Regions from separate parts of the Pseudomonas sp. IT-347P genome, predicted to be linked through region 1. Evidence: predicted binding sites of a transcription regulator. Region 1 holds the regulator's gene; each other region holds the start of a gene.
The links. Region 1 encodes FliA, which starts transcription of late flagellar genes. Its sites were predicted from a motif close to CTAAAGTTTNNNNNNNNNNNGCCGNTAA; they were not measured.
Positions count from the first base shown of each region.

Region 2: a site for FliA is predicted at 2,367-2,394, ahead of ACM6IV_RS14185 (methyl-accepting chemotaxis protein). Genes of this name have one in related genera too.
Region 3: a site for FliA is predicted at 2,251-2,278, ahead of motA (flagellar motor stator protein MotA). Genes of this name have one in related genera too.
Region 4: a site for FliA is predicted at 2,539-2,566, ahead of ACM6IV_RS08595 (methyl-accepting chemotaxis protein). Genes of this name have one in related genera too.

Region 1 covers NZ_CATKPQ010000003.1:117,610-121,821, reverse strand. The annotation lists gene flhF (flagellar biosynthesis protein FlhF) at 1-1,149, shown strand, start outside; gene fleN (flagellar synthesis regulator FleN) at 1,266-2,096, shown strand; gene fliA (RNA polymerase sigma factor FliA) at 2,093-2,833, shown strand; gene ACM6IV_RS02190 (chemotaxis response regulator CheY) at 3,000-3,371, shown strand; gene ACM6IV_RS02185 (protein phosphatase CheZ) at 3,390-4,178, shown strand.
Region 2 covers NZ_CATKPQ010000033.1:309,120-313,331, forward strand. The annotation lists gene ACM6IV_RS14175 (NorM family multidrug efflux MATE transporter) at 1-1,237, opposite strand, end outside; gene ACM6IV_RS14180 (LysR substrate-binding domain-containing protein) at 1,396-2,316, shown strand; gene ACM6IV_RS14185 (methyl-accepting chemotaxis protein) at 2,505-4,212, shown strand, end outside.
Region 3 covers NZ_CATKPQ010000055.1:416,612-420,823, forward strand. The annotation lists gene rhdA (thiosulfate sulfurtransferase) at 1-599, opposite strand, end outside; gene ACM6IV_RS21480 (HDOD domain-containing protein) at 642-2,180, opposite strand; gene motA (flagellar motor stator protein MotA) at 2,347-3,198, shown strand; gene motB (flagellar motor protein MotB) at 3,202-4,212, shown strand, end outside.
Region 4 covers NZ_CATKPQ010000011.1:1,036,715-1,040,926, forward strand. The annotation lists gene pnuC (nicotinamide riboside transporter PnuC) at 1-506, opposite strand, end outside; gene ACM6IV_RS08595 (methyl-accepting chemotaxis protein) at 777-2,411, opposite strand; gene ACM6IV_RS08600 (undecaprenyl-diphosphate phosphatase) at 2,717-3,547, shown strand; gene ACM6IV_RS08605 (DUF1294 domain-containing protein) at 3,544-3,975, shown strand; gene ACM6IV_RS08610 (MmcQ/YjbR family DNA-binding protein) at 4,008-4,212, opposite strand, start outside.

The DNA of each region.
Region 1 (4,212 bases):
CGCAAGACCCAGTCGCGCATCGTCACTGCCCAGGCCGAGTTGAGCCTGCGTGGCGAAGCCGACGGCAATAGCAATCGCCAGATCTTTGCCGGGCTGCCGTTGACGGCAGGCCTGCCACTGACCGCTGCCGAGCCGCTGAGCGAGCCGACCTATGCCGCACCGCCACGTCCGGCTCCGGCGCCTGCGCAGTCCTCCGGCGGTGTCGATCCGCGTGCGCTGGATTCGATGCGCTTTGAATTGAACAGCCTGCGCGAGCTGATGGAAGTTCAGCTCGGCACCCTCGCCTGGAATCAGCTGCAAGGCAGCCGTCCGGCCCAAGCCAACCTGTATCGCCGTCTGCAACGCATCGGTCTGTCCGGGCCGTTGTCGCGCGATCTGCTGGCGCTGATCACTGATATCGAAGAGCCGCGTCAGGCCTGGCGCATGCTCCTCGCGCACCTGGCACGGATGATTGCCGTACCGGAAGTCGAGCCGCTGGAAGAGGGCGGTGTGATTGCCATGGTCGGCCCGGCCGGCATGGGCAAGACCACTACACTCGCCAAGCTTGCCGCGCGTTATGTGCTGAAATACGGCGCGCAGAATGTCGCGCTGGTGAGCATGGACAGCTTCCGCATCGGTGCGCAGGAACAACTGAAGACGCTGGGTCGCATTCTCAATGTGCCGGTGACTCACGTCGACCCGGGCCAATCGCTGGTGCAAGCGCTGGATCCGTTGCTGCGCAAACGCGTGGTGCTGATCGATACCGCCGGCCTGCAGGCCAGCGATCCGGCCCTGCGCATGCAGCTCGAAAGTCTGGCCGGACGTGGCATTCGCTCAAAAAATTATCTGGTCTTGGCAACCACCAGCCAGAAACAGGTTCTAACCGCCGCTTATCACAGTTACAAGCGTTGCGGGCTTGCCGGCTGCATCCTGACTAAACTGGATGAAACGGCCAGCCTTGGCGAAGTGTTAAGCCTGGCGATCAGTCATGAATTGCCGGTCGCGTACCTGACCGATGGCCCACGGATTCCGGATGATTTGCATCTGCCGCGCCGTCATCAACTGGTCAGCCGCGCCGTCAGCGTGCAAATGCAGGAAGAACCCAGCGAAGAAGCCATGGCTGACATGTTCGCTGATATCTATCACAGCCCGACCAAGCAGGTTGGCTGAGGTATTCATGAACAGTTTTTGTACCTACATCGATGGTCTGCCATGCATTGTTCCGTTTGTGAACGCGCAGCCAGTAATGTGGCCTCCGTCTATGCAAGACAAGGTAAAGAAATAACATGGGCAGCATGCATCCCGTACAGGTGATCGCGGTGACCGGCGGCAAAGGTGGCGTCGGCAAGACTAACGTGTCAGTGAACTTGTCGCTGGCGCTGGCAGAGCTTGGCCGTCGGGTCATGCTGCTGGACGCCGACCTCGGTCTGGCGAACGTTGACGTATTGTTGGGTCTGACCCCTAAACGCACGCTGGCCGACGTCATCGAAGGCCGTTGCGAATTGCGCGACGTGCTGTTGCAAGGCCCCGGTGGCATTCGCATCGTGCCGGCGGCGTCCGGCACGCAGAGCATGGTGCACCTGAGTCCGGCGCAACATGCCGGTCTGATTCAGGCATTCAGCGACATCGGCGACAATCTCGACGTGCTGGTGATCGACACCGCTGCGGGTATTGGTGACTCGGTAGTCAGTTTCGTCCGCGCCGCGCAAGAAGTGTTGCTGGTGGTCTGCGACGAGCCGACTTCCATTACCGACGCCTACGCGCTGATCAAACTGCTCAACCGCGATTACGGCATGAACCGCTTCCGCGTTCTCGCCAACATGGCGCAGAGCCCGCAGGAAGGGCGCAACCTGTTCGCCAAGTTGACCAAGGTCACGGATCGCTTCCTTGACGTGGCCCTACAATACGTCGGCGCCGTGCCTTACGACGAAAGCGTGCGTAAAGCGGTGCAGAAGCAGCGTGCGGTGTACGAAGCCTTTCCGCGTTCCAAATGCGCGCTGGCGTTCAAGGCGATCGCGCAGAAGGTCGACACCTGGCCGCTGCCCGCCAACCCGCGTGGCCACCTTGAATTTTTCGTCGAGCGCCTCGTGCAGCAAACGGCAGGGCCCGTGCTATGACCGCAAGCGGTATGAACTACTACAAGAAGTCGGCACGTGACGCGCAGTACGAACTGATCGAGCGTTACGCGCCACTGGTCAAACGCATTGCCTACCACTTGCTGGCGCGTTTGCCGGCAAGTGTGCAGGTCGAAGACCTGATCCAGGCCGGGATGATCGGCCTGCTCGAAGTCTCGACCAAATATGACGCCAGCAAAGGCGCCAGTTTCGAAACGTACGCGGGCATACGAATCCGCGGCGCGATGCTCGACGAAGTGCGCAAAGGGGACTGGGCACCACGCTCGGTTCACCGCAATACCCGTATGGTCAGCGACGCAATTCGCTCAATTGAAGCTAAAACCGGCCGTGACGCTAAAGATCACGAGGTTGCAGCCGAACTCCAATTGAGTCTCGACGATTACTACGGGATTTTGAATGACACCTTGGGCAGCCGCCTGTTCAGTTTCGACGACCTGTTGCAGGACGGCGAACACGAAGGGCTGCACGAGGATGGCGCCAGTGCTCATCTTGAGCCGTCACGCGATCTGGAAGATGAACGCTTCCAGGCGGCGCTGGCGGACGCGATTGCCAATTTGCCGGAGCGTGAACGACTGGTGTTGGCGCTGTACTACGACGAAGAGCTGAACCTCAAGGAGATCGGTGAAGTCCTTGGCGTCAGTGAATCGCGGGTCAGCCAGTTACACAGCCAGTGCGCAGCCCGTTTGCGGGGGCGTTTGGGGGAGTGGCGAGCGCGCTGAAGGCAGTGTGGGGACACTGCGAACGAGGCTGGTGCGGTGATAAACGGCACCGGTCTTGCTCTGTTGTGCTCCAGACAGTCTTTGAGTGCTGCGCCGATTGATTGAAGTGGCGCGTCCAGGTGCTGGGCGCGTTTAAGACTGCTTGGAGGTCGAATTGAACAAAGACATGAAAATCCTCATCGTTGATGACTTCTCAACGATGCGGCGGATCATCAAGAACCTGCTGCGTGATCTTGGGTTCACCAACACCGTCGAGGCTGACGATGGCACCACCGCCATTCCAGTGCTCAACAGCGGCAGCATCGACTTTCTGGTGACGGACTGGAACATGCCGGGCATGACCGGTATCGACCTGCTGCGTCACGTGCGTGCCGATGAAAAGCTCAAGCACCTGCCAGTGCTGATGGTGACTGCAGAAGCCAAGCGCGAGCAGATCATCGAAGCCGCTCAGGCCGGTGTAAACGGCTACGTAGTCAAACCTTTCACGGCTCAGGCGTTGAAAGAAAAAATCGAGAAGATTTTCGAACGCATCGGCTGATGAACGCGCGGGGGAGCTATGGAGCATAACGAATCTTCACAGGGCGATTTTGAATCGACCCTGAAAAAACACGCGGTCGAACTGGTCGAAAGCCTTGAAAAAGGCAGGTTCGGCGACGCGGTGCAACTGATCCATGAGCTCAATCAGACCCGTGACCGTGGCCTGTACCAGGAAGTGGGCAAGCTCACACGTGAACTGCACAGTGCGATCGTCAACTTCCAGATCGATCCGCACATGCCGCAGGCCGAGGAAGTGTCGCAAATCACCGACGCCACCGAACGCCTGGGCTACGTGGTCAAGCTGACAGAGGCCGCGGCCAACCGCACCATGGATCTGGTGGAAAGCGCCACGCCGGTGGTCAACAGTCTGGCTGATGAAGCCCAGACCTTGAGCGCCGATTGGGGTCGCTTCATGCGTCGCGAGGTCGGGGCTGAAGAGTTCCGCGAACTGGCGCGCCGGGTCGACGGTTTTCTGTCACGCAGCAGCACGGAAAACCGTGCGGTGTCGAGCAATCTCAACGACATCCTGCTGGCCCAGGATTACCAGGACCTCACCGGTCAGGTGATCAAGCGCGTGACCCAACTGGTCACCGAAGTCGAAAGCAATCTACTCAAACTCGTGCTCATGGCCAGTCAGGTCGACCGCTTTGCGGGCATCGAACATGACCGCGCCGCGATGCTTGCAGAAAAAGATCCACAAAAACATCTCTCGCAGGGTGAAGGTCCGCAGATTCATGCCGATAAACGAGAAGACGTTGTGTCCGGTCAGGACGATGTGGACGATTTGTTATCCAGCCTTGGATTCTAGAGTTTTTTGGAATTTCAGGTTTTTTGGGTTTTTA
Region 2 (4,212 bases), on a different contig from region 1:
ACGCCATCCACCACGCCGCCGGTGCGCCGATCAGCCAATAGCAGGCGAGCCCGACCAGGAACGTGGTTTTCGCATCCTTGAGCCCACGAATGCAGCCCATGGCAATCGTCTGCGTGCCGTCGAACAGCTCGAACCACGCCGCCACTGCCAACAGGCTCACCGCGAGCCGAATCACCTCGGCAAACGCCGGATCGTTGTGATCAAGGAACAACCCGACCAACTGGTTCGGCAACAACCAGAACACCATGGCGAAACCCAGCATCACCACCGCGCCAAAGACGATCCCGACCCGCCCGGACATCCGCGCATCGCTCAACTGCCCGGCGCCGTAATGCTGACCGACGCGCATGGTGATCGCATACGACATCCCCGCTGGCACCATGAACGCCACAGAGACAATCTGCAGGGCGATCTGGTGCGCGCCCAACTGCGTGCTGCCCATGGTGCCCATGCACAGCGCCGCGAAAGCGAACAAGCCGACTTCTACCGCGTAGGTGCCGCCGATTGGCAGGCCGAGGCGCCACAACTCTTTCAAATACTGCCGGTTCGGCCGCGACAAGCCTGCGCGCAATGGATAAGCGTCATAAGCCGGATGCCGACGGATGTGCCAGGCCAGCGCCAACGCCATGCAGGTGGCGACAATCGCCGTGACCAGGCCAATCCCCGTCAGGCCCATTTTCGGCAGACCGAACATACCGGTGATCAACGCATAATTGAGCAGGAAATTCGCCACGGTGCCGGCCAGGCTGATGACCATCACCGGCGTCGCCCGGCCAATCGCACTGGTGAAGCCGCGCAGGGCCATGAAGCTCAGGTAGCCGGGCAGGGCGAAGGGCAGCGCGATCAGGAATTGCCCGGCGGCGTTGACGTTGGTTTCGGTCTGGCCGAACAGCAGCAATACCGGTTTCAGGTTCCACAGCAACAACCCGGCACCCAATGCCATCAACCACGCCAGCCACAAACCGGCCTGAGTCAGTCGGGCCGCGCCAATAATGTCGCCGGCGCCCTTGCGAATCGCCACCAAAGTGCCGACCGCCGCGATCACGCCGATGCAGAAAATCGACACGAACGAATAGCTCGCCGCGCCGAGACCGCCGCCGGCCAGTGCTTGGGGGCTGATGCGCGCCATCATCAGGGTGTCGGTCAGCACCATCAACATGTGCGCCAACTGTGAAGCGATCAGCGGCCCCGACAGCCGCAGAATGGCCCAGAGTTCGGTACGCACAGGATGCTGCATGGTCATCACCACTCAATTTCAGAGGGAACAGGAGAGCGTCGATTCTCGGCGCTTGGCAGGCGTTGCACAAAGGGATAAAAAGGATGGGTGGCATGATTAAAACTCATCATGAGCGAATTCCGTCGGGATGGCCGCGTCTCGCTATAGGAGCTTTCTGTATGTCCCGTCGTCTTCCTCCCTTGTATGCCTTGCGCGCATTTGAAGTCGCGGCGCGGCACAGCTCGTTCACCCGGGCTGCCGAAGAGTTATCGATTACGCAGAGCGCGGTGAGTCGGCATATCCGGACCCTGGAGGATCACTTCGCCTGTCGGCTGTTTCATCGCAGCGGGCGCAATCTGCAACTGACTGAAGCTGCGCGGTTGCTGCTGCCCGGCATCCGCGAAGGCTTCAGTGCGCTGGAGCGGGCCTGTAATACCTTGCGTGCCGAGGACGACATTTTGCGCATGAAGGCCCCATCGACCCTGACCATGCGCTGGCTGTTGGCGCGGCTCAGCCGCTTCCGTCACTTGCAACCGGGCAACGAAGTACAACTGACCAGCGCCTGGATGGACGTCGATTCAGTGGACTTCAACGATGAACCGTTCGACTGCGCGGTACTGTTGAGCGACGGGCATTTCCCGCCAGACTGGGAAGCCAGCCTGCTGTTTCCTGAAGAACTGATTCCGGTGGGTGCGCCGAACCTGCTGAATGATCAGCCGTGGGATCTGGCTCGACTGGCCTGCACCGAGTTACTCCACCCGACGCCCGATCGTCGCGATTGGCGCAGTTGGCTGGAACACATGGGGCTGTCCGAGCAGGTGTCACTCAAGGGCGGCCAAGTGTTCGATACGTTGGAGTTAGGCATGATCGCAGCGGCTCGCGGTTACGGTGTATCGATGGGTGACCTGTTGATGGTCGCTGAAGATGTCGCCCAGGGACGCCTAAGCCTGCCGTGGCCAACCGCAGTCGCCAGTGGACTGAATTACTACCTGGTGTGGCCAAAGACCCGTCCGGGAGGTGAACGTTTGCGCCGTCTCAGCGACTTTCTGCAGGGCGAAGTCCGCGCCATGGAGCTGCCGGCAGTGGCGCGCTTGAGCTGAAACGTTCGAGCCGCCACAATGCCGGCCTTACGCCATACCCTCGTTGCGCGCTCAAGTATTCGGTTTTACCGCCGACTATGAGCAAGTGGAACCGTCGTGCCGGTTTCCACGATTCACCCCCATTATTAAAAATTTCCGAGCATTGACTGCGATCAAGGAGGATCCGGCAGCTCGGCCAGGAGCTGTCCATGTCTCAACCTCGCGCTCGGATCGCCTCGCAGCTGGGCCTCGCGCTCGCTGTAATACTGGCGATTGTCATCAGTGGCAGTACGGTGTTCGCCCTGCGTTCGCTGGATAACGCCAACCTCGCCACCCGTGAAGAGCATCTGGCCAGTGAGGCGCGGCTGCTGGCCGACCAATTGAGCACCTTCCACGGCACGCTGCGTGAAAGCACGCTGCGCCTGAGCGGATTGTTTGAAAAGCGCTTCGCCAGCGGCTTGAGCGTGCATCCGGACGAGCCGGTGACGGTGGCTGGCGTCCAGACTCCGGGGTTGCGCCTGGGCAATGAGGTGCTGAACAACAACTTCAAGGAAGTCGACGAGTTCAAGCAAATGACGGCCGGTGTTGCCACGGTGTTCGTGCGCAGCGGCGAGGACTTCATCCGCGTCAGTACCAACGTCAGCAAACAGGACGGTACGCGCGCCATCGGCACGGTGCTCGATCATGCCAACCCGGCGTATGCGCGTTTGATGGCGGGGCAGAGTTATGTCGGGCGCTCGTTGCTGTTCGAGCGCTACTACATGTCGCAATACACCCCCGTGCGCGACGGCAGCGGCAAGATCATTGCCGTTTTGTATGTAGGCTTCGATTACACCGACGCGCAGAACGCGCAGTTTGCCAACCTCAAGCGTTTCCGCATCGGTCAGACCGGTTCGCTGGCGCTGCTCGACGAGCAGAACAAATGGCTGGTGCCGATTGCGGGTGTCGAGACGCTGGACAAGGCTGCCCCGATCATCAACGGCCTGGCGAAAACTCCGGGCAAGGGCGAATTCTGGAGTGACAAGGGCGAAGACTTCTACAGCGTTGCCGTGCCGTTCGAGGGCGGGCCATGGTCGGTGGTGGCGAGCATGCCGAAACCCGAGATTCGCGCGGTGACCTGGAGCGTCGGCACGCAACTGGCGATCGGCAGTCTGTTGGCGATGCTGCTGGCTGTTGGCTCTGTGGTCTGGCTGCTGCGCAGCAAACTGGCGCCACTGGGGGATCTGGTGCGTCAAGCCGAAGCCTTGGGCGCCGGCGATCTGAGCGTGCGCCTGAACGTATCGAGCAACGACGAAATCGGTCAGCTGTCCCGTGCGTTCAACCAGATGAGCCAGGCGCTGTCGACCATGGTCGAGCACATCCGCCGCTCTTCGGAAGAGGTCAACAGCCGTGCCCAGGCGCTGTCCGGTCTGTCCGGCGGTGCCTACGAAGGCATGGAGCAGCAGTCCGGCGAGATCACCAGCATGGCCGGCGCGGTGGAAGAGTTCAGCGCGACCTCGCTGAACATCGCCGACAACATGGGCGCGACCCAGCGTCTGGCACAGGAAAATGCCCAGCAGACGCAGATTGGTCGCAGCTCGATGGAAGAAGCTTCGTCCTCGCTTGAGCAAATTGCCGGCGCGCTGAACACCACCGCCACCGTGATCAACACCCTGGGTCAGCGCTCTCAGGAGATCGGCGGCATTGTCAGCGTCATCACTTCGATTGCCGAGCAGACCAATTTGCTGGCACTGAACGCAGCCATTGAAGCTGCCCGTGCCGGTGAACAGGGGCGTGGTTTTGCCGTGGTAGCGGATGAAGTGCGCAGCCTGGCCTCGCGCACCCGCCAGGCCACCGATGAAATTTCCAGCATGATCCACAGCATCCAGCAGGAGACCGGCAACGCGATCAGTACCATGGAGCAGGGCAATGTGTTGA
Region 3 (4,212 bases), on a different contig from region 1:
TCCATGCCCGCCGTCCATTCGAAATTGACCGCGCCGGGGATGTGCCCGCCCTTGGCTGCCAGCACTTTCTCACCGGAGTATTCCAGTGGCCCGCGCGCATCCCAGATCGCCAGATCGGCAGCACCGAGGCGGCTTTGCAGGTATTCGCGTGTGGCCGTCGGATCATCGTGCAGGGTCAGCTCCACCGGGCCGCCCACCGCAGGCGGAACCTGGATGGACATCGGCATGCCTGCCGCCAGCCACGCCGGCAGACCACCGTCGACGTAGTGATATTTGTCGTGACCGATCACATCGAGCAACCAGATGAAACGCCCGGCCCAACCGCCGCCTTCATCGTCATAGACCACGTAGACCGCGTCTTTGCGATGGCCCAGTTCACCGAACAACGCTTCCAGATCGGCTTTCGCCGGCAGCAGGCCCGGTGCCGGCGGCTGGCCGAGCTGGGTGCGTTTCGGGTCGACAAAGCGTGCGCCGGGAAGATGACCTTCGGCATAACGGGCAGGGCTGGTCAGATCCACCAGAATCAGTTCAGGGGATTCGAGACGCGGGAGCAGGTCGCTCGCCTCGATGACGAGCGGCAAGCCAGAGAAGTCAGACATGTGAGGTCTCCAGAGCACAAAGGGGAGGATTGTAGCGCAGCCTCATCGGCCACGGCTGCTAAAGCTGTGCAGGGCTTTTTCGATGCACTGCGCGGTTTTGCCAAAGGCTTGCACGGTGATGTCGGCGAACGGCCCGCCGCCCTGGTCGGCGACGACGATCATGATCACCCGGCCATTGTTGACCAGAGAGCGCAGGAACAGGTGCTCGCCGCGAAACAGCGTGCGCAGGCTCGCCGGCAGCAAGGCAGAGAATTGTGCGTTGTTCTCGGGAGTTATCCGCACCTGCGCCTGTTGCGCGAGCAAGCGTTGCAGGACCTTGCTCTGGCTGACGAGAAAACTCAGTGCCGCCGCTTCTTTCGGCAGACCGGCGATTTGATGCACGCGCAGGGTCGAGTGCGTGCGGTCAGCCATCAGAATCATTACCCGGCGCATGCCGCTGGCCACTAATGCCTCGCGAGCCGCAACCGTCAGACTCATCGCGTTGGTGAACCGGCTGGGTTCGGCCAGCAGCTCGGCGCATTGCCGGCGCCATTGGCTCAGATCCTCGGCATTCGGCGCCGCGGCCGGGAGCATGCCGGCGGGCAAGCGACGTGAGCCCCACGGCCAGATCAGCGAAACCGCCGGGTGCCAGAGGTCGGGCATCGCATGATGACGCGCACTGTTGGCGGCTTGCTGGTGCAACTGTTGTTGCACTTCGTCCATGGAAATTTGCAGGTAAAGGCTGGTCAGGTACTGCCAGCGTTCGCTGTGCGGACTGTCCCACGCCTGTTGCGCCGACAGCGCCAGGCCGTTGGCCAGCAGCACCGTGTTGGCCGGCTGGTTGAGCCAGCGGCGCAAGGTTGGATCGTCATCGAGGCGATTTTGCTGGCGCAGTGGATGGTCACTGTCGCGGGCGATGCGCAGCACTTTGACCAGTTCGCGCTGTTCGCTGAGCAGCAGTTTATAACCCTGCTGCACCCAGATCGGCAGATGCCAGGCTTGCACCAGCGCCTCGGCGACTTTCAGCAGGCGCACGCCGAACAATTGTTTCTCGACCACGCGGGCCGATTCACCCTTGTGGATAACCCGTATCTCCCACTCTTCGAGCAACTGCGGATAGGTCAACGCCAATGGCCATAGCGGCGACAGAAACAGCAGGCTGCCCCAATGAATGTCCTGCCACAGCCGTGCCAGGCGGCTGGCGAAAAAACCGTTGGCCTGTTGCGTCGCGTGCTGGCTGATCATCTGCAATTGGCGCAGGGCCTTGGGGATTTGCATCTGCGGTTCGGCGGGCAGGCGCGCGAGCAATTCTTCGGTGCGGGCAAGGCCCAGGCGATTGATTGCCACCTCGAGATTTTCCGCTGGCGTGGCCATGGTGCCGTGGGTGTGACGATTCGCCTCACGGATGATGCTCAGGGCCAGCGCCGGACTGTCCTGCATCAGGTCGGCGATGTCGCGCAACGAGCTGCGGTTGTCGCGGATCGCCCGGCAGACTTTGTCGTGAGCCTCTTGCGGTACGGGCAGCCGGACGCTGTCGAGCAGCTTGACCCAGCCGTCGAGCGTGGCCGGTTTTGCGTGTGGGACGTTCGTTTCATTAGCCATGTCTGGACGGGATCTTCACTGACTGTAGACGCGCCCGGCATGGGCTAAATTGGCTTTTCGCCTGAACTGGCTATAGTCTGGCGCAGTTTTGCCGATAAGTAGAAGAAGAGATTTTTTAACTTCCGAATATGACCTTGAACCCGACTTAAACAAGTACTTTCTACCTATGGCTAAAATTATCGGCATCATCGTCGTATTCGCGAGCGTGCTCGGCGGATACGTGCTCTCCCACGGCAAGATTGCCGCCCTGATCCAGCCCTTCGAGGTGATGATCATCGGTGGTGCGGCACTGGGTGCATTCCTCCAGGCCAACCCCGGCTACATGACGATGCACGTGCTCAAGAAATCCCTGAGCATGTTCAGTTCGCGCTTCAGCCACACGTTCTATCTGGAAGTGCTCGGGCTGATCTACGAGATCCTCAACAAGAGCCGCCGCGAAGGCATGATGGCCATCGAGGGCGATATCGAAGACGCCGCCGCGAGCCCGATCTTCGCCAAGTACCCGGCAGTGCTCAAAGACGAGCGCATGACCGCGTTCATCTGCGATTACCTGCGCATCATGTCGTCCGGCAACATGGCGCCGCACGAGCTGGAAGGCTTGTTCGACATGGAGCTGTACAGCCTCAAAGAAGACCTCGAGCATCCATCGCACGCGGTGAACGGCATCGCCGACGCCATGCCCGGTTTCGGTATCGTTGCGGCGGTACTCGGTATCGTGGTGACCATGGCCTCGCTGGGTGAAGGCGATCAGAAGTCCATCGGTCTGCACGTCGGTGCGGCACTGGTCGGTACCTTCTTCGGTATTCTCGCGGCGTACGGTTTCTTTGGCCCGCTGGCGCATTCCCTGGCCCACGATGCCAAGGAAGAGCTGAACGTCTACGAAGCCATCAAGGCCTCGCTGGTGGCTTCGGCCTCCGGCATGCCGCCATCGCTGGCGGTCGAGTTTGGTCGCAAGGTGCTATACCCGGCCCACCGTCCAAGCTTTGCCGAGCTGGAACAAGCGGTTCGCGGTCGCTAAGTCATGGAAAATAATCAGCCGATTATCATCAAGCGCGTCAAGCGCATAGCCGGCGGGCATCACGGCGGGGCGTGGAAAATCGCCTTCGCCGACTTCGCCACGGCGATGATGGCGTTCTTCCTGGTGTTGTGGCTGCTGTCCACCGCCACACCGGAACAGAAGATCGCTATCGCCGGTTACTTCAAGGATCCGGTCGGCTTCTCCGAAAGCGGCACGCCATACATCATCGACCTGGGCGGCACGCCGACCCTGGCGCCGGAAAACACCCTCAACCCGGAAGTGAAATCGCAGCCGCAGCCTGACAAGGTCACGGTCGATACCGAACAGGTTGAAGGCATGGCCGAGCAGGTCGAGAAAGAACGTCTGGAGTTGCTGCTGCAAGAACTGCAGAACAAGGTCGACGAGAACCCGCAACTGCAGAAGTTCAAGGATCAGATCCTCTTCGAGATCACCCCGAACGGCTTGCGCATCCAGATCATGGACGCCGAGAACCGGCCGATGTTCGACTCAGGCTCTGCCCGCCTGAAGCCGTATTTCGAAGACATCCTGCTGGCCATGGCTGACACCATCAAAGCGGTGCCGAACAAGATCAGCATCAGCGGCCACACCGATGCCAAGCCGTACATCGGCACCGGCGATTTCGGTAACTGGGAACTGTCGGCCAACCGTGCCAACGCTGCCCGTCGTGCCTTGGTCGCCGGTAGCTACCCGGACTCGCAGGTGGCGCGGGTGGTGGGTTATGCCTCGTCGGCGCTGTTCGACAAGGAAAACCCGTTCAACCCGGTCAACCGCCGCATCGATATCGTCGTGCTGACGAAGAAGGCCCAGGCGGCCATCGAAGGCGCGCAAGGTGCCGACGCGGCGAAACCGGCGGATCAGAGTCAGAACGGCAACGCTCCGGCGACACCGGTTGATCCGAACGCGCTGCCGGCGGATCAGCAACCGGTGCCTGCGCACGAGTTGCGCGAACGGCTGAATCTGTTCGACGACGCCGCACCGAAGCCGGCCGGGCCG
Region 4 (4,212 bases), on a different contig from region 1:
GTGAACAGACCGTACAGCGCCGCGGTGAGGTACAGCCCCTTATAGAGGAACAGTCCGACAAAGATCACATCGAGGACAAACCACAATGCCCAGCATTGCAGTCGTTTCTGCGCCATCCACAGCTGGGCGACCAGGCTGAAACCCGTGAGCGCCGCATCCAGCCACGGTTGTGCGGCGTCGGTCCAGTGCGCCATGGCTGCGCCGAGCAGCAGGCTGCCAACTGCGCCAACGCCGAGGCCGATCCAGATAGAACGTTGGTCAAGGCGGGTCACCTCACGGCCATCATGCATCGTCCCGGCCCGGGTCCACTGCCACCAGCCATAAACCTGCAGGGCGGCGTAGATCACTTGCAGCAACATGTCCGAGTACAGCTTCACTTCAAAGAAGATCCAGCTATAGAGCAACACCATGACCAGGCCGATCGGCCAGCACCACGGATTCTGTTTGACCGTCAGCCACACCGCGATCACCCCGAGGGCGGCGGCAAACAGTTCAAGCCCGGACATGGGGGTTCCTTGGGGGAGTGAAAGAAGGGGGCGGATTGTACTGCATTGGGCTAAACCCCTCACCCTAACCCTCCCGAAACGTCGGACCGCCCGTAGGGAGAGGGGATTGACCGAGTTGGATGTTCGAGATACGCCGACCTGATCTTTCTGCGTTGAATCCATAATCGACTCGATTTTTCAGGTCGACGTATAGCTTGAGACACCTCGGTCGGCCCCCTCTCCTCGGGGAGAGGGCTGGGGTGAGGGGTGGGCTCACCAGAGTTACACGGGTCAGACGCGGAACTGGCGCAGGAGGGCATTGAGTTGTTCGCTCAATTGACCAAGTTTCAGGCTGGCCGCGCTCGACTGCTCGGCGGCGATCGCCGTGCTGTGCGAGAGACCGGCCGCCTGCGTGACGTTCTGATTGATGTCCTCGACCACATGGGCCTGCTGCAGCGTGGCGCTGGCAATCGAGGCATTCAGGCCATTGATATTACGCAACGCCTGGCCAATGGCATTCAGGCTCGCGCCGGCCAACCCCGCTTGTTCGATGGTCAGTTGCGACGCCTTGCTGCTGTCGCCGATCACTTTCACAGCGGCTTCGGAATGGCTCTGCAGGCGCTCGATCATCGACTGGATTTCCGCCGTCGACTTCTGCGTACGTTGCGCCAGCAAACGCACTTCATCCGCTACGACGGCAAACCCGCGACCTTGCTCGCCGGCGCGGGCAGCTTCGATGGCCGCGTTGAGGGCAAGCAGATTGGTCTGTTCGGCAATCGAGCGAATCACTTCCAGTACGGTGCCGATTTGCGTGCTTTCAGCGGCGAGGGTGCGGATGACTTCAACCGCTTGATCAATCGTGCCGGACAGCTTGTCGATTTGCTGCAAGCTGCCATCAATGTTGATCTGGCCCTGTTGTGCCTGCGCTTCGGCATCACGCATTTCCGCAGCGGCGTGCTCGGCGTTCTTCGCCACGTCCTGCACGCCATAGGTCACTTCGTTGATCGCGGTAGCCACCAGTTCCATCTGCTGCGATTGCTGCTGACTGCGTTGCTGCGCTTGCGAAGCGTCGTTGCCCAGTTCGCTGGACGACTGGCCCAGCGCACTGGCCGACACCTGCAAGTCACCGATCACTCGACGCAACTTGGCGGTAAAGGCGTTGAAGTGATGCGCCAGTTCAGTCACTTCATCTTTACCGTGAGTATCGAGGCTGCGGGTCAGATCACTTTCGCCGCTGGCTATGTTGGCCATGGCGTTCACGGTTTCCTGCAGCGGACGGACGATGCTGCGCGCGATCAGGATCACCAGCAGCGCCATGATCAGCGCAATCGCCAGGCCGATCACCGAAGCCTTGATCATCTGCCCCTGGAACTCGGCTTGCACATCGTCGACGTACACGCCGGAACCGATCACCCAGCCCCAAGGTTCGAACAGCTTCACATACGAAGTCTTCGCCACCGGATCAGTCGCTCCCGGTTTCGGCCAGCGATAATTGACCATGCCCGCACCCTTGGATCTGGCAATGGCGACCATTTCGTTGAACACCGCAAAGCCGTCCGGATCGCGGATCGCCGAGAGGTTTTGGCCTTCCAGTTTCGGATTGGTCGGGTGCATGACCATCACAGGCGTGAGGTCGTTGATCCAGAAGTAATCGCTTTGGTCGTAACGCAGGCCGCGAATCGCCGTCAGCGCCTGCTTCTGTGCCGCGTCTCTGGTCAGGGTGCCGGCGGTTTCGAGGTCGTGGTAATAAGTCAGCAGGCCGCTGGCGGTCTGCACCACGTGCTGGGTTTTCTGGGCCTTGGCGTGATAGAGGTCGTCATGGATCTGCTTGAGCATCAACACGCCCAAGGTCAGCAACATGACCACCGCCACAATCAAGATGAGCCACAAGCGTCGGCTGATCGACACACTGCGCAAGCTGTTCATAACGCTGTCACTCCGGATTCTTGTTCTTGTAATAAACGACCGCCAGCATCCAATCACGATTTCGTGAGCGGGCATACGCGACCCAAGTCGTATAACGCGGCAGCGCTATTAAGGCTTGTCTGTTAGGATTTCGGCCCCGCGCGTGAAAACCTGAATCCAAATTGCTATTTCACGGAATTTTGACTGTTTCGTGTGGATCCTGTGCGCGCGGAATCGGTACAGCCATTTGCAGCTACGCTGATCGCAGTGAACGCTAGAAAAATACTATCGGAGCATGCCCGCGCGCATCGCTCTTTGGGGGATTGATGGATCTTTGGACGGCCTTGCAGGCACTGATACTAGGAGTTGTAGAAGGGCTGACGGAGTTTTTGCCCATTTCCAGTACCGGACACCAGATCATCGTTGCCGACTTGCTCGAGTTCGGCGGCGAACGGGCCATGGCATTCAATATCATCATCCAGCTCGGCGCGATCCTCGCAGTGGTCTGGGAGTTTCGGCGCAAGATCCTCGATGTGGTCATCGGTTTGCCAACCCAGCCCAGTGCCCGGCGTTTTACCGCCAATCTGCTGATCGCGTTTCTGCCCGCCGTGGTGCTGGGCGTGGTCTTTGCCGACCTGATCCACGAATACCTGTTCAATCCGATTACCGTCGCGGCCGCGTTAGTGGTGGGCGGCATCATCATGTTGTGGGCGGAAAAGCGTCAGCATGAAGTGCACGCCGAAACGGTCGACGAGATCACCTGGAAAGATGCCCTGAAAGTCGGCTTCGCCCAGTGCCTGGCGATGATTCCCGGTACCTCGCGCTCCGGCTCGACGATCATTGGCGGGCTTCTGTTCGGCCTGTCGCGCAAGACAGCCACCGAGTTTTCCTTCTTCCTGGCGATGCCGACCATGGTCGGTGCGGCGGTTTACTCCGGCTACAAGTATCGCGACCTGTTTGTGCCAGCGGACTTCCCGGTGTTTGCCATCGGTTTTGTCACCGCGTTTATCTTCGCCATGATTGCTGTGCGCGGCTTGCTCAAGTTCATTGCCAGCCACAGCTATGCGGCGTTTGCCTGGTACCGAATCGTATTCGGTCTGCTGATTCTGGCGACCTGGCAGTTTGGCTGGGTAGACTGGGCGGCGGCCCGGCCATGAACGATTCTCGTGCACGCCGGCCTGAAGGACGACCTTCGCGGGGCAACAACATTCAGAACCTGAAGCTGAAACTGGCGGTTCTGTTGATCGTCTGCGCGCTGCCGCTGTTCGGCTCTGTGTCCATGTGGCTGCGCGGGATTTCGTGGTTGCCACTAGCGGCTTACGGCGTCGTCAGTGTGCTGGCGTTCTTCATGTACTGGGCGGACAAACGCAAGGCCCGCACCGATGCCTGGCGCACACCGGAGAACATCCTCCATGCCGTGGAGCTGGCGGGCGGCTGGCCGGGCGCGCTGATTGCCCAGCAGGTGTTTCGACACAAGACGCGCAAGGTGTCGTTTCAGATTCTGTTCTGGGTGATTGTGCTGCTGCATCAGGTGTTCTGGATCGACCAGTTGTTTCTTGGCTCGAACTTGCTGATGCTGTTCTGAATACACCGCAATTCCTTTTGTAGGAATCGGGTTTACAGCAATAAACCGATTTGGGTTTTCTTCGGCAACTTGCTCACCACCAGTTGATGCGAGCGTTGCAACAACTCGCGCAATTCCTCAGCGCCCAACGGGTAGGGCGGCTGCATGATGATCCACTGCGCCCGCGCCAGATACGGCGCCGGGTGAATGCCGGGGCGGTCGCAATGACCAAGAAACAGGTCCTTGTCGACCTTGAAC